DNA from 2 places in the Turicibacter faecis genome. Region 2 is predicted to be linked to the other one. Evidence: riboswitches for the same ligand, from Rfam matches in the RefSeq annotation. Region 2 holds a riboswitch; the other holds the start of a gene.
What was found. A riboswitch is a leader RNA that binds a small molecule or an ion and turns the genes downstream of it on or off. The one in region 2 is predicted to bind lysine.

Region 1 (8,055 bases), 830 kb from region 2:
CCCGGTCAGCTAACATTCCCGCAATCGGTGAAATCAAGACAACAGGAACCATTGAAAGGGCCAAAATAGCTGAAAAAATCCCGGCCGATCCCGTTAAATCCAGCAAATACAAAGACAAAGCAAATCGTTGAATCGAACTTCCAAACAACGAAATAACTTGCCCTAAAACTAAAATATTAAAATTTTTCTCATATAACGTTTTTCCCATGATGTCTCCTAATGAATAACTTCTATCGCGCGATATTAAAATCTACACAAATAGGATATTGCTTACTTTCATCTAATTGTAGCGTTGCCTCAATCCCATACAACGTTCTCAAATGATCCGTTGTCACTACTTCTAATGGATGTCCTGCGAAAACCACTTCTCCTTCTTTTACCCCAACCAAATAATCAGCGAATTTTGTGGCATTATTTAGTTCGTGTAAAACCATGACAATCGTCCGATTAGCTTCCTGATTTAATTTCTTTAGTAATAATAAAATTTCAAGCTGATGCGCCATATCTAAATACGTCGTCGGTTCATCTAAGACTAAAATTTCCGTATCTTGTGCTAATGCCATCGCAATCCATGCGCGCTGACGCTGTCCACCCGATAAACGATCGACCGGACGATTCGCGAAATCAGAAATGCCGGTCACTTCCATCGCCCAATTGATGAGTTCAATATCTTTTTGCTTTAAACCACCCATCGCACTTTGATAAGGAAAGCGACCATACGACACTAATTCCTTCACCAAAAGTCCTGATGGAACCGATGGACTTTGTGGCAAGACGGCCATCTTTTTCGCAATTTCCTTTGGAGCCTGCTCTTTTAACGCGACACCATTTAATAAAATATCCCCTTTTTTCGGCATAATAATACGCGCAATCGATTTTAATAAGGTCGACTTTCCACACCCATTCGATCCAATAATCATCGTTATCTTTCCCTTAGGAATTTCAAGATTCATATTTTTAATAATGTATTTATCATCATAGGCTACGTCTAACTGTGAAACTTTAATAGCTTCCATTCTAACACCTCCCACAACACTATTCTTTTAACATTAAATAGATAAAATAAGGAACACCAACAATTGAAATAGTAATTCCGACCGGAATCTCAATCGGTGAAAACATATTTCTTGAAATCGAATCCGCTATTAAAATAATAACACCACTCACCAACCAGGCAATCGGCAATTGTCTTCGATGAACTGGACCGACTAAGCGTTTTGCCAGTTGGGGCCCCAATAACCCTAAAAAGGCAATATTACCTGCAACAGCTGTTGCTAATGCAGATAACACAATCGCAAAAAAGAATAGACGTTTACGTTCCGCCTCAACCTTAACTCCAAGCCCTGTTGAAATTTCATCGCCTAAGTCTAAAACATCTAAAATCTTTGATTTATACAGGGTGAGCCCTAAAAATAAAAGAGCAGGCGGTAAAATTAAAAAGAAGAATTTCCAACTACTTCCCCAAAGGCTCCCACTCGTCCACGTCAACACTTGGTTATAATCGCCCTGTGACATCTTTAACTGATAAAGAGAAATAAACGCATTAATTCCAACATTTACTCCAATCCCCGTTAAAATTAACCGAGTCGGTACAATTCCTTTTTTATAACTTAATCGATAAATGAGAACCCCACTCACAAAGCTCCCGATGATTGCGACGATTGGCATGATAAAGAGTGAAAGATTTCCAATCTCACTATAATACGTCCGTTGTCCCGAAGAGATAAGCAACACAACCGCAAGAGCGGCACCTGCATTAATCCCAATCATCCCCGGTTCAGCTAACTCATTTCTTGTGACACTTTGCAACACACAACCCGATGTGGCTAAACAAACAGCGACCACAAGGGCGACACAAAGACGTGGGAGGCGAATATCAAAAATAGTGGCGTTTTGAAGCTTCGATCCATTCCCCATGAGCGTCGCTATCACCTCGTAAACAGACATCTGATAACTTCCAAGACTAATAGCGACTAAAAAAATGGCCACTAACAGAAGACTTAAACTTAAACTGATGACAATCAATCGTTTATTCACTAAGCGCCCTCCTTTCTCACCATCCAAATAAATAAAGGAACCCCGACTAATGAAGTAAATAAACCAATCGGTGTTTCGTAAGGCTGATTAACTAACCGTGCTAACACGTCCGCCCAAATAACAAGCGTTGATCCAAATAGGAAAGAAAGAGGCATAATCACCCGATAATCTTGTCCCACCCATCGTCGAATAATATGAGGAACAATCAGTCCAACAAATGCGATATTTCCGGCGACTGCCACACAAACTGCACACATCGGAATAATTAAGAGTAACGTTTGCATGCGAATTCGATTAGGATTTTCCCCTAATCCAATACAAACATCTTCTCCTAAATTAACAACATTAATTTTAGGTGCTAAAAACAAAGCGAGAATCGTCGTCAACACACCCACGATTAACACGAGTTGGACGCTCGCCCATGTCGTCGCGCGGAATCCACCCGCTAACCAAAACGCTAGATTCTGAGATTTATTCGTTAATAGGGCAATAACAGTTGCCATGGAAATAAAAAAAGTACTCAAGGCAGTTCCTGCAAGTAATAGCTTTGACATATTCATATGACGCGCACTCTTCATACTAAAAAGTAAAACGAGGGTTCCGCTCACTAACGCTCCGATAAATGCCGCAAACATATAACCAAAAAGACCTAATAACCCTGAACTTGCCCCCATCAAAGCGATGGCGAATGTCGCCCCTTGAGTAATCCCCATAAGTGACGGTTCCGCAACAGGATTCCTTGTCACCCCTTGCATCATTGCACCCGTAATACCAAGAAGACCGCCTATAAAGGCGGTACAAATAGCTCTTGGTATCCGAACATCTCTAACTAACTGCATATCTAAAATATCTTCATAATGAAAAATACTATCGATCACTGTCTGCAACGGGATACTTTTCGCACCCGCACAAATCGCAACAATTAGCCCGATTATTGCGAATAAACTGCATAACGTAACTAAAAGGGTTACTTTCTTATTCATGCATACCCGCTAATAAACTTTGTACTTCATCAACAAATGCTAAACGTCCAATTGGGCTATAACCTTGATTAAAATATGGACTTGCCGGTAAAATCACAACATTCCCTTCTTTTACTGCCTTTGTTCCTTTCCAAATGCTGCTCTCTTCTAACGTTTTTAAATCCTCATCTGTTCCCACTGCAAAAATATAATCTGCCTCAATAGATGCTAATCCATCTAAAGAAACAACTGGTAAACTAATATCTTCTTGCTCTGGCATTCCGACTGGTTTTAATAATCCCATATCATTATATAAAATCGATCCAAGTCCCGCTTGATCAAAAATGAATAAACTTCCCGCACTCGCTAAAAATGAAAGATACGTACTATCCGCTCCATAAGTCGCTTTAATTTGTTCACCGACTTCTTTTGCTTTCGCTAAATAATTATCAATCCAAGCTTGTGCCTCGGCCTCTTTTCCAAATACCCCTGCCACATGTAAGAAATCCTCTTTCCAATCCACTTGTTTCATCTCAACCATCACAACAGGCGCGATTTTTGATAACTGATCATACATCTTCTCTTGCACCGTAGAAATAATAATTAAATCCGGATTAAGCGCCATAATCGCCTCAACATCCATCTCCGCTAACATACTATATCCTAAAATTTGAGCATCAGCTAACGTCTCTTCTAAATAGGTTGGTAAGATTGTGTAATCATATCCATCACTATTAGCTGTCCCGATAACCTCGTATCCGATTAACGATAAAATATCACTAGCTCCACTAATATCAACAATACGTTTTGGGTCCTTTGGAATTTCAACGTCACCCTTCACATCTGTGACCGTTACCATTTCAACTGTCTCTTGTTGATCCGGTTCCTTTGGTGACTTAGAACATCCAACAAGTAATCCAACTAAAACAAAAAAACTCATAAAAGATAAAAATGCTTTTTTCATGTTTGACTCGTCCTCCTTTAAATTTAACCATCTCGCATCAAATGGTTAGCATAAGCTAACTTATAGGATGATTATACAAAATTAACCTCTTGGACACAAGAATTGCATCTCATTTCATTATTTTATCATCCGATTCCATTATCTTTCCTTTACACAAATCTACCTATCTGTCATTCCCTCCCTTTAATCTCAACTATGTTTAATATGTAAAAAAAACACCTATCTTATTCCAAATCTCTAAGTCTCGCTCAAATTTTTAGGCTAAAAAATGAAAAAGAGCCGGAGCCGACTCTTTAACAGTCTTTCATTTAATCCATCGCTCGGCCAAAAGAAGTTGGATTAATCAATTCCAAATTCTTTGGCATACTTGATCGTTCCACACACCTTCGGTACCTCTTCTTTTAGTGGATACGCCATAAAATTCTCGCTTGGCACCTCAAAAGGTGGCTTAATTCCAAAGGTAGCTGCTGGTAAATAACCGGCCTTTGGGTAGTAAGTTTCACTGCCTAAGACAACCGAATAATCATAACCTAATTCACGCGCCCTGTTATGTCCCTCGTTGATTAAGGCAAGCCCAATGCCCGACCTTTGATAATCAGGAAGCACCGCTAACGGGGCTAGTGCTAACACCGTTTCGCGTCCCACCTTAGCCTCGGTAAACAAAATATAACCTACAATTTTCCCATCTATCTCGGCAACGAGAGATAAATCTTTAATAAACGCCTCTCCCTTCTTTAATGCCTTGACGAGCTCATGTTCATTCCCATCCGTGTGTTCTGCCTGCTCAAACGCCGCTTTAATCACTGTATGGATGATTTCATCATCCTTCGTCGTCTGTTTTCTTATCAACAACATAATCCCTCCATCACATTTAATTCATTTAAACTAAGTATACCGTTGTAGCGTTAAGGCCTCAAGCTTCTTCTCCTCCCATCGTTTAAATACTCCCTCATCAAACGGCACCATAAAAAATTGCCTACGAGCCGAAGCTAACGTAGGCAACCAACATCCTCTTATTTTCGTTTTAATGGTTTGTTTTTACGAACAAGACGTACGACACATTCCACGTGAGACGTTTGAGGGAACATATCAATCGGTTGAATGTAATCAACGCGATACTTTTTCGTTAATTCTTTTAAATTTTTCGCCATCGTTGAAGGATTACATGACACATAGACAATCGTTTGCGGTTGAACGCGTTTTAACATTTCAATTAATTCTTCCCCTAATCCTGTACGTGGAGGATCCACAATCACAACATCCGGTTTGAATCCGTCATTCGCCCACTTTGGAACAATTTGCTCAGCCTTTCCAACTGCGTAATACGTATTAGTTAATCCGTTTAACTTCGCATTTTCCTTCGCATCATTAATCGCTTGACGCGTAATATCAACCCCGCGAACCTCGCTTGCTTTATCCGCAACCCATTGACCAATCGTTCCAACCCCACAATAAGCATCAACGACTTTCTCTGTTCCCTTTAAAGCCGCCGCATACTTCACTTGATTGTATAATTTAACCGTTTGTTCTGGGTTTAACTGATAAAAGGCACGTGGTGATAAATTAAATTTAAATCGTCCTAACTCATCCGAAATAAACTTCTCACCCGCTACATGTTGCAACTCTTTTCCTAAAATCTCGTGCGTATCTTCGCCGTTAATGCTCACATACACCGATTTAACATCTGGGCAGTATTTCATTAAATCTTTCGCCAACGAATACATCTTTTTAAAATCATTATTCGCAAAAACAAATGTCACCTGAACCTCACCCGTTTTAAACCCGCGGCGAACCACAATATAGCGTGCCGTCCCTTTACGCGTCTTCGGTGCATACGCAAATACTTTATAATCATCTAATAAATCAACCGCATGATTAATAACCTTATTAATTTCCTCATACTGAACATCACAATCCGTCACATTTACTAACTCGCGTGAGTTCATACTATAAAATCCGACCATAATTCCATCTTCATCATAACCGACCGGCATTTGCGCGCGATTACGATAATTATAAGGGTCATTCATTCCCATCGTCGGACGAATATCACACTCATCTGGATCTAAACTTGTATAGCGCTCAATGGCCTGAGACACAGCATCACGTTTAATACGTAATTGCTCTTGATAAGACATATGTTGTAATTGACATCCACCACATTGCCCATAAACTTCGCACGCCGGTTGAACGCGATGTTTTGATTTACGCTTAATACGAACCACTTCAGCCTCTGCATAACCATTTGCCACGCGTGTACACGTCGCGACAACCTCTTCGCCGACTAGTGTTCCTGGAATAAACACGGCTTGCTTTTTATAATAGCCGATTCCTTCACCGTTAATACCGATACGTTTAATGGTAACTAAAAATTCTTGACCAACCTTTAAAGGAGACATCTTCATTTATTTAAACCTCCAACTGTATTTTTTCATTTATCTTTTAATCTTACCACATTCGCTCACATTTTACACTGAAATCTCTACATTTTACGACAACCCTTTCTCTTCCCTAAAAAAAATTAAATGGTAATACTTGACTATCTTTTAAAAGGTGCTACAATAGGCTTAATTGAATACGTTGCTTGTTCTCTTTGATGAGTTAGAGGCGCATGGCCAATGAGTAGGAATTTCGAGAGTGACGTCCATGACAAATTCCAAAAGGTGTCCATGCCGAAGTCTTGTTTGTGTCAATCAAACTTGTGCTGGTGTTACGTTAAATAGGCTTAACACTGTCACTACGAAAGTAGTGGAGGACTAATGATCGGAGAGTTAAATGATACCTGTCATCTGACGTCTACTTCTCGTAGGCCTGAAGAGTCATGTTAGAGTTTAACTCAACATGACTCTTTTTTTTATCAAAAGGACAGTTACTTATTCAAATTAAACAAAGGGAGAGGATTTTATATGACTGGAACAATCTATTCTTTAATTCCCGCGTTACTGACCATTGCCCTTGTCATCTTAACGCGTCGTGTTGTTTTATCACTTGGGGTCGGGGCATTATCAGCCGCCTTTATTTTGGCCAACTTTAACCCGCTTCAAACATTAGAAATCTTAATGAGGTCATTTAGCGGACTTATCGTTGAAGAAAATGGACTCTTCGGATTCTTAAATGACTGGAACATGTCCATTATTTTCTTCTTACTTGCCCTTGGGGTCATCACCGCTTATATTGTTTTATCAGGGGGAGCCACAGCCTTCACCAATGCCATTATTAAACGCGTTAAATCACGTGAGGGTGTTCAATATACGGCAGCCCTCTTAGGAATTCTTATCTTTGTCGATGATTACTTTAACGCCCTTGTTGTTGGAAACGTCTCTAAACCATTAGCAAAAGAACAACGTGTCTCACGGGCACGATTATCTTATATCGTCGATTCAACCTCAGCACCTGTTTGTGTTATTTCACCTATTTCAAGCTGGTCAACAGGAATCATGGGATCGATGGCGGTTATTTTTGCAAGCACAGGAGCGACTTATAATACGTTTTCTGCCTTTTTAACAACAATCCCTTACCACTTCTATGTTCTTGTAACGGTCATCATGGTCTTCATCGTCATTAAATATAACTTCAATATTGGATTAATGAAAACCTATGAAGAAAGTGCCCTCAATCAGCAAGACACCTCACTCACTCATGCTGAGGCGACCGCTCAAGAAATGGATGCTCAATCATCTAAAGGATCCGTATGGGATTTAATCGCCCCAATCTTAACTTTAATTATCGTGACCGTTTGTACCATGGCATATACGGGATACACAGGAGCAATCAACTCAGAATCAGACTTCAATCTCTTCTTTGCCATCCTAGAAAACATTAGTTTAGCGACTTCACTCCGCATCGGAGGATTAGCTGGACTCGTTGTTTCAATGGCACTGACTTGCCGCCACATCATGGCACGCGAAATTTCATTCGCTCAATATACAAAAGCATTTTTCCTAGGGATGAAATCAATGGTCGGAGCCATCATCATCTTATTATTAGCTTGGGCAATTTGTGACCTCGTTGGTACACTTGATGCAGGTGGGTATCTTGCTTCACTCATTACACAGGCTAATATTGCACCAGGACTCATTCCAATGGTCATGT
Region 2 (8,055 bases):
TTTGAGACCTTCCTTTCGGTTTAAGTAATGCCTCTACACCGCCTTTTAGAAACGTTGCATTCCAATTCGCAATCGTTCCTATATCTGATATTCCAAAATGAATAGCAGTTTGGCTATATGAAGCACCTGTTGTCTTGATATAGTTTAATACATTTAATTTAAATTCTCCAGTATATACTTGTTTTTCTTTTGGTTGTAATCCGTTTTTTCCTTCTTGTTTATACTGTCTAACCCATGTTTCAATTTGTGATTGACTTGGAATCTGATATTTCTTAGCAAGCGATCGATAACCTAAAGTCCCTTGTAAATATTCATTAACAATCCTTAATTTGAATTCTGGACTATATTTAGCCATAGAAAAAACACCCCTAACGTTAGATTTTTTAGTCTAACATTTGGGGTGCACATCATAATTAGACCCTTTTTAAAATAGTGAAAATCCGGTGGTTGGAATATCATGTACCTCTACATCAACCGTTATAATAGTGGTCGCCCCATTAGAATCTTGTACGCGATAGGTCACTTCATAAATACCTATTTCATTGACATTAACAGTATTATTAATTACTTCGATGTTAGCAGTCAATTCGCCGTCTTCTTCATCCATTGCCGTCACACCTTCTAATGGATTAAAGCTATCTCCCTTGTTAACAATACGATTCTGTGCATTAATAACTGGAGATTGGTTTCCGATAACTGGAGTCGCAACAGTCACAAGTCGGTGCACGGTTTCGATCTGACCCTCACTATCCGTTACGCGGTAAATAATTTCATAATCCCCTGCTGTAAAAACATCAATTTCTCCTTCAACTACAATTTGTTCCGTTAAATCTACCCCCTCAGCATCTTGCGCCGTAACTCCCTCTAATAAATCAAATTCTTTACCATATGGAATCTCAATATCATCTACCCCGTATAAAATAGGCAACCCGCCTAATGTTGTTTGAATATCCATTGTCACCGTACCAGTGAAATCAATTTTCCCCCCATACTTAGGATAGTCAATCGTCGCTTCAAAGGCGTATTCCACCGTTTGATCCTCCGTCACATTTTCTATCATAATCTGATTGGTAGACTCATCATATATTCCGTTTTTAACCGTAATATCCTCGACTCCCCCTTCAACAGTCTTTATTGGATTGTCGATAATCACATCGCTCCCTTTTTTCACCTTTTGAGTAGGAAGGACTATCTGTTGTTTAGTTAAATCCCCATATCGTAATTCATGATATCGGGTTAGACAACTAATATCACTGACTTGATTACCTGAATAATCAAATACATCTAGTTTTTCCAAATGAGCTGTCGGGGAAATATCTTTAATTTGGTTATTATTCACATACAAATAACCTAGGCCATGAATCTTAGTAAGAGATTCTAACGTTCCTAAGTTATTACCATTAAGATTTAAAGAGACTAAATGTTCTAGGCCTTCTAGGGGGGAAATATCTTCAAGTTGATTACCTTGTAAATCTAAAATATTAAGGTTATCCAACTTATGTAATGGGGTGATGTCTGTTAGTTGATTAAACCCTAATTGTAGATGATTAACATTTTCAAAATACTGAATCCCCTCTAGATTTTGAATTCCCTTATTTGAAAGGGGTAAAAATTGTACCTTTTGTGCCTCTGCTACTGAAATCTTATCGTTTTCCTTTTTCCCCATTTCCTCAAGAATCGCAACTTCTAAACGCTCATCTGGAAATTCAATAAACTCACTCGCATAAACATTCAACGAGGAAATAAATAAAAAGCTAATCAGGCTTGTCATTAGAAGAAGTCTCTTTCTCATTTCGATTACTTCCTTTCAAAAATTTGTTATTTTTAATATGTGTCGTTAAAGGACGATTTATGAATTATTTTTAAAACTTCTCTTTTTTACATTTTTATGGAACTAAAAAAGGATGCCTAAAAGGCATCCTTTTAATTCGTATAATGAGACGTTTCTACCGGTAATCCTTTATAACGCAATCTCGCCTCAATAATATCTTTAATAATTGAATAAATAACCGCAAACATCGGCACCCCAATAATCATTCCTATCAATCCAAATAATTTTCCAGCAACTAATATCGCAAATAAAATCCAAAATGCTGAGATTCCAATGGAATCACCTAAAATCTTAGGTCCGATAATATTTCCATCCACCTGCTGAATGACAAGAACAATAATTAAGAACCATAAAGCTTGAATAGGTGAAACAAATAAGATAATGATGGCCGATGGAATAGCTCCAATAAACGGACCAAAGAATGGAATAACATTCGTAATACCAATAATCACCGAAATTAAAACCATATATGGCATTTTAAAAATTGCCAAGATAATCAGGGTGAGGATCCCAATAATCACCGAATCGACAATTTTTCCTCCAATAAACTTTCCAAATGTTAAGTTAGTTCGATTCGCTAAATCAAGAATAATGGTTGTATGTTTTGAATTAAAGAGTGAAGTTACTATCTTTTTACCTAAAGCAAAGAATTTTTCTTTATCCGTTAACAAATAAATAGAGATAATAACTCCTAAAATAATATTCCAAATACTTGAGGCTACCGACATGACCATATTTCCTATTAAAGGAAGAATATTCGTTAACAACTGGATGACCCAGTTAGTAATTTCTACAAATTTTTCATTAATAATGGCCATATATTCTTGATCTATATTTCTTTCATATAGTTCTGTTTCAATAAGACTTGTTAACTCTCTTACATATCGTGGAATATCATTAATTAATCCACTAATACTTTCAATCAATTGAGGAAGAACAAATTGCATAAAGAGGTAAACAATGATGAGTGCTGTCACATAAGAAAACAAAATCCCTAATCCTCGGGAAGGAAAATTTCTTATTTTTTTTATCATCTTTATTTTAAAGACTTTTTCTTCATAAAACTTAAGAATAAAATTTAATAAATAAGCAATAACAAATCCAATAATAAACGGTTGGAAAACGACCAGGATTTGATTTAACTTTCCAGTAAAAACATCTAGTTTAGAAATCACATTATTAAATACGATACTTAAACTAATCACAATTAATGCATAAACAGCAATTGTTGTATACTTCTTATCCCAATTGATTTTCATAGCTCCTCCTTAAAACAAACTTTCCCTAGTATTTTTATGCCACTACCTAACGATATAAAAACAGAGCCGTTTTCTACATTTAATACAACAACCAATATCTAAACTGAAGAGATTAGTTAAGAGAACCTCATCTACAACACAAGGTTTTTTTATGATGTAAAAAACTTATCTAGACTTATATACTTATATATATCATAAAACAAAATAAACTTATATATTTATGGATATTTTTATAATTTTTTTCTACATCTATACGTAGCGCTCATACATTTTGGATGATGGATCTAAAATAGAAAAACTGTGTAAATGATAAACATCCCGGTGATTCCCATTATAAAAAGTTAAATGCACATCATCACGGAGATAAATAGCATTGTATCTCCCCTTTCAATAGCCGTATCTTGAATATCGCTATAAGGAGAATAAAACAATAAAAAAAGCACCCCTAACATTAGATTTTTAGTCTAACATTTGGGGTGCACACCAAAGATGATTTTTATTTTAATTTAACATTTCCTGCTAATACATCATATCCCGTATAAGCAAGAGCCGTTGTTGCTATCACTAAGCGATCATGGGCAAAATCTGTAACAGTTGCATCTACCATCTGTTGAGAATGTCCCGTAATTTCACAATCAGCAATTCCGATATACGGATGAATAGTTGGACAAATATTACTAATATTTCCGATATCTACTGACCCTGTGCTCTTAGACGGCTTTTTAATTTCTTCGATTCCTAATGAACGAATATTCTCATTAAATGTCTCTGAAAGAAGTTCATTTGTTTTTAAATCGTCATATGAAATCTCGTAGTTACTCACCTCTAAAGTGGCTCCCGTCATTAAAGCAGCGCCGTTAGCAATCCCTAATACCTTTTCCTTCACAACGGCTAGGTACTCTTTCGTTGCTGCACGAATATAAAATTGGGCGGTTGCATGTTCCGGTACAATATTTGCTGCCACTCCACCGTTCGTAATAATTCCATGCATTCTTACATCTGGCGTCACATGTTGGCGTAAGGCATCAATCCCATTAAATAATTGAATCACCGCATTTAATGCATTAATTCCCTTTTCTGGTGCGGCGGCCGCATGCGCTGGACGGCCTGTGTAATCAAATTGCAACGCCTCCATTGCTAACGATGTCCCGCTCTCTGTCGTAAATCCCGAGGGGTGCACCATCATTACAGCATCCATTCCATTGAACAATCCGGCCTCTGTCATTGTAACTTTAGCACCATTTGTTTCCTCTGCTGGTGTTCCGAAGACATAGACTTTTCCACCAATCTCATCAATTACCTTACTTAATGCAACACCTGCCCCTGCACTCATTACACCGATCATATTATGTCCACAACCGTGTCCAAGTTCAGGTAGGGCATCATATTCACACAAATAAGCCACTGATAATCCAGGTTTTTTACTATCATAAACCGCCTCAAAGGCTGTGTCTAATCCGGCAACTGGACATTTAATTTCAAATCCATTTTCTCGTAAAAAAGTTGTTAATACATTTACCGCTTCGTGTTCCTGATTTCCAAGTTCAGGATGGTCATGAATATATCGATTCATTTCAACTAAACGATCTTTTAACGACTCACTAATTACTTTTAATTGTTCTTTCATGATAAATCCCCCTTACGACCATCCCATAAGAATAGCAATAGTAATAAAAATAATAGCTAAAGCACCAAAAATTAATTGTAATGGCCAAATCCATTTCATCCATTTAGACCATGGAATTCCCGATACACCAAGACAAGCCATTAAGACAGCACTTGTTGGGAAAATCGCATTTGAGAATCCGTCTCCAAATTGGAAAATTAAAATTGATGTTTGTGGCGTAATACCGACTAATTCACCAAGTGGAGCCATAATTGGCATCGTTAATGCCGCTTGTCCAGAACCTGATGAAATAAAGAAGTTAATAAACATTTGAACAAAGAACATCACATAACCTGCTACTAATGATGGTAATTGACCAATAACGTTCGATAAATTATATAAAATGGTATCAATAATTTGACCGTCTTGGGCAATAATCACAATCGCGCGGGCAAAACCTACAACAACAGCAGCACTAATCATATCTTTTGCACCGTGAATAAATGCTGTAGCCATATCATCAAAACTTAAACGTCCGATGATTCCACAAACAATTCCTGTCGCTAAGAACACCGCAGAAATTTCAGGAATAACAAAACCAAATTTCAAGACCCCTACAATGATAATGCCTAAACAAACTAAGATAGAGGCTAAAATTACTTTATGACGCATCGTAAATTCTAATTGTTCTGACTCCATTGCATCCATATCCTGGCGACGAGCTTGATCGATTTCATAAGCTGGACTTAAAGTTGGATTCTTTTTAATACGTCGTCCGTACCACATTAAATATAAGGTTGAAACGATGGTTGTCACTAACCAAATAACTGTACGGAAACCAACACCTGTTCCGGCTGGAACTTGCGCAATGCTTTGAGCAATCCCAACAGAAAATGGATTTAACATTGCCGTAGCAAATCCGACAATACATCCCATATAAGAAAGCGCCATCGCCATGATACTGTCATAACCTAATGCTAAACATAAAGGAATTAACATGGCGATAAATGGAATTGCTTCTTCCGTCATCCCAAAGACAGCTCCACCTAATGAGAAAAGACCCATAATAACAGGAATCATTAATAATTCTTTTCCTTTAAATGATTTAACCGCGTTTGTAATACCCGCGTCAATAGCACGAGTTTTAGTAATAATCGCAATCGAACCACTCACAATAAATAAAAAGGCAATAATTTCAGCTGCCCCCACGATTCCATGGATTGGAGCCTGTAGTAAACTAAATAATCCTTGAGGTGTTGATTCAACATATGAAAATGAATCATTTACAACGACCGTATTTCCTAAATCATTTACGACACGTTCATACGTTCCGGCTGGGATAATCCAAGTTGCAATGGCAACCAAAACTAAAATTGCAGTTACAATCACCAACGTGTGTGGAACTTTAAATTGTTTTTTTTCTTTCACACTTGCACATGTTGTTTTGTTTTCTAAACTGATCATAATACTCCCCCTACTCTTTAATTTTTAAATAGTTCTAGATAAAAAAAGCCTTGAGCTTTTCACTCAAGACTTCTCAAAAAGAATACACGATTCCTATTGGGGATTCTTAAATGATAGCTCTCCACGATGATCAAACCGTGACAATGTTAAATATATTTTATTTAACACCAGCTCTATAATCTTAAAGTATCAATTATAGGCTTCGGCGAGAATTCCTTTCCTATTGCATCAACATCTTCACTCCTCAATAGTACTCTTAATTACCGCACCTCTATCTAAAAACTATTCAAATAAATATGTTCTTATCATACCCTATTCCCTAGTGAAAGACAAGGTCCTTTTCATTAAATTTCCCTGTCCTACTCCTGTTTTTTCAATGAATACGCTCTCTGTTTAATTAAACTAAAAAAAAGAATCAAACAGATCCACTGTTTGATTCTTTTTCCATGATAATATGCTAACAGGATTCCCCTGTGATTTATCATAATAGATTGCTCCCCAACCCTAATTCTCTTTTTTATTTAATTCTTTAAAAAGCCCTGAGGGCCATATCAGGACTTTTTAGATATAACCGTACTAAGTTGGGATGATTTAAATGCGAAATGATAGCGATCCATAAATTATCCACAGATATACATTGAATTGGGTTAACCCTGTTTGACTTAACTCCCTCATCCTAATTTCCACTGTTTCATTACGGTTTCTTACAAAAATTAATTTCTTATCAAGCATTCGTCCTAATCCGTCAATAAGATAGTTAATCTTCGCAATGCTATCCACAACGTATTTAATTACACTGTCATTTTATCTTACTTTTCAACTAAATACAACGTTTTATATCCGTTAAAATGTCAAATTTTCTATTTTTATCGATTAATACGCATAAAAATAGAAAATTATCATTTATTTTATGTTTTATCCCTTCGAAATGTCGAAAAAAGATATTATATGTAGGCGGAATAGCGTTGTGGATAATCTATCCCAAACCTGTGGATAATTGAATCAAACTGTGGAAAAAGGCACAAGATAGACTCACTCTATTTTATGTCTTATCTCATCCATCAAACTATTTTTTTAATGAGATCGAGCGGATGAAGCGGTCGGTATCCATTAAAAAAGCGATTATTATTTTGAATCAAAAAATTTTCGAAAAAAATAACAATCTTTAATTCCCATCATAAACTACATTGAAGGGGGCGATTTAATGAGTACCTTTAATGAGAATAAGTTATGGGTCAATAACCGATTAAACCGTTTATACCAATTACACCCTAGACGGTACACATTGACCCACTCTGATCAGACGGGAGAACTCTTTTTAGTCATTGGATCCGAATTTGCCTATGAACAACTAACAACAAAGCGTGATGAGGTCGTTGGTGAATGGTTAGCTCATCAGTCTGGTCACCCTTACTTTTATATTTACATTCGGCTTGATGGAATTGATGGAACTGCCTCAACAGAAAAAAGAAATGAAATCTTTCTACGCGAACTCCCTTTAGCATTAAAAGCTATTAAAAAGGGGGATGAATCCTTTTTTCAATTCTATCCCCAGTTTCTACAAGCCCCTATTTATGTTTTTTTCCAATCCCAAGATTCCCACCTAAATCGGACGGATTGTTTTGGTTGCTTTAATGACTATTGAATCCTTTTATAAAACCCGGTACATTCGTGAACACGTTTGTACTTTTTCTTTATCTTCTCACTATCCTTTCCAACATACTGACAAAAAGTTTGTACCGGAATTAATCCATCAACTTTGGATGCGATCCCATCACTGCCCTCAATGTAAACATGTAAATAGGTCCCTAATTTTTCAAATTGTTGATGAAGGTACCATTCATGAACCCATAGATCGTCACGGGTCCACGCCTCGAGATAAGTAATCTCACTCT

Region 1: it holds a riboswitch for lysine, as region 2 does, so the genes downstream of both, AACH31_RS08935 (Na+/H+ antiporter NhaC family protein) here and AACH31_RS01050 (YfcC family protein) in region 2, are expected to answer to the same signal.

What each region holds. Positions count from the first base shown of each region.
Region 1 is NZ_AP028127.1:1,800,255-1,808,309, forward strand. Features, by position in the region: gene AACH31_RS08900 (MFS transporter) at 1-208, opposite strand, end outside; gene AACH31_RS08905 (ABC transporter ATP-binding protein) at 231-1,016, opposite strand; gene AACH31_RS08910 (FecCD family ABC transporter permease) at 1,036-2,037, opposite strand; gene AACH31_RS08915 (FecCD family ABC transporter permease) at 2,037-3,020, opposite strand; gene AACH31_RS08920 (ABC transporter substrate-binding protein) at 3,013-3,963, opposite strand; gene AACH31_RS08925 (GNAT family N-acetyltransferase) at 4,303-4,815, opposite strand; gene rlmD (23S rRNA (uracil(1939)-C(5))-methyltransferase RlmD) at 4,977-6,368, opposite strand; lysine riboswitch at 6,558-6,730, shown strand; gene AACH31_RS08935 (Na+/H+ antiporter NhaC family protein) at 6,870-8,055, shown strand, end outside.
Region 2 is NZ_AP028127.1:202,022-210,076, reverse strand. Features, by position in the region: gene AACH31_RS01070 (helix-turn-helix domain-containing protein) at 1-355, opposite strand, end outside; gene AACH31_RS01065 (immunoglobulin-like domain-containing protein) at 425-1,792, opposite strand; gene AACH31_RS01060 (AI-2E family transporter) at 1,924-3,090, opposite strand; gene AACH31_RS01055 (M20 family metallopeptidase) at 3,587-4,717, opposite strand; gene AACH31_RS01050 (YfcC family protein) at 4,730-6,160, opposite strand; lysine riboswitch at 6,267-6,442, opposite strand; gene AACH31_RS01045 (staygreen family protein) at 7,365-7,805, shown strand; gene AACH31_RS01040 (GNAT family N-acetyltransferase) at 7,799-8,055, opposite strand, start outside.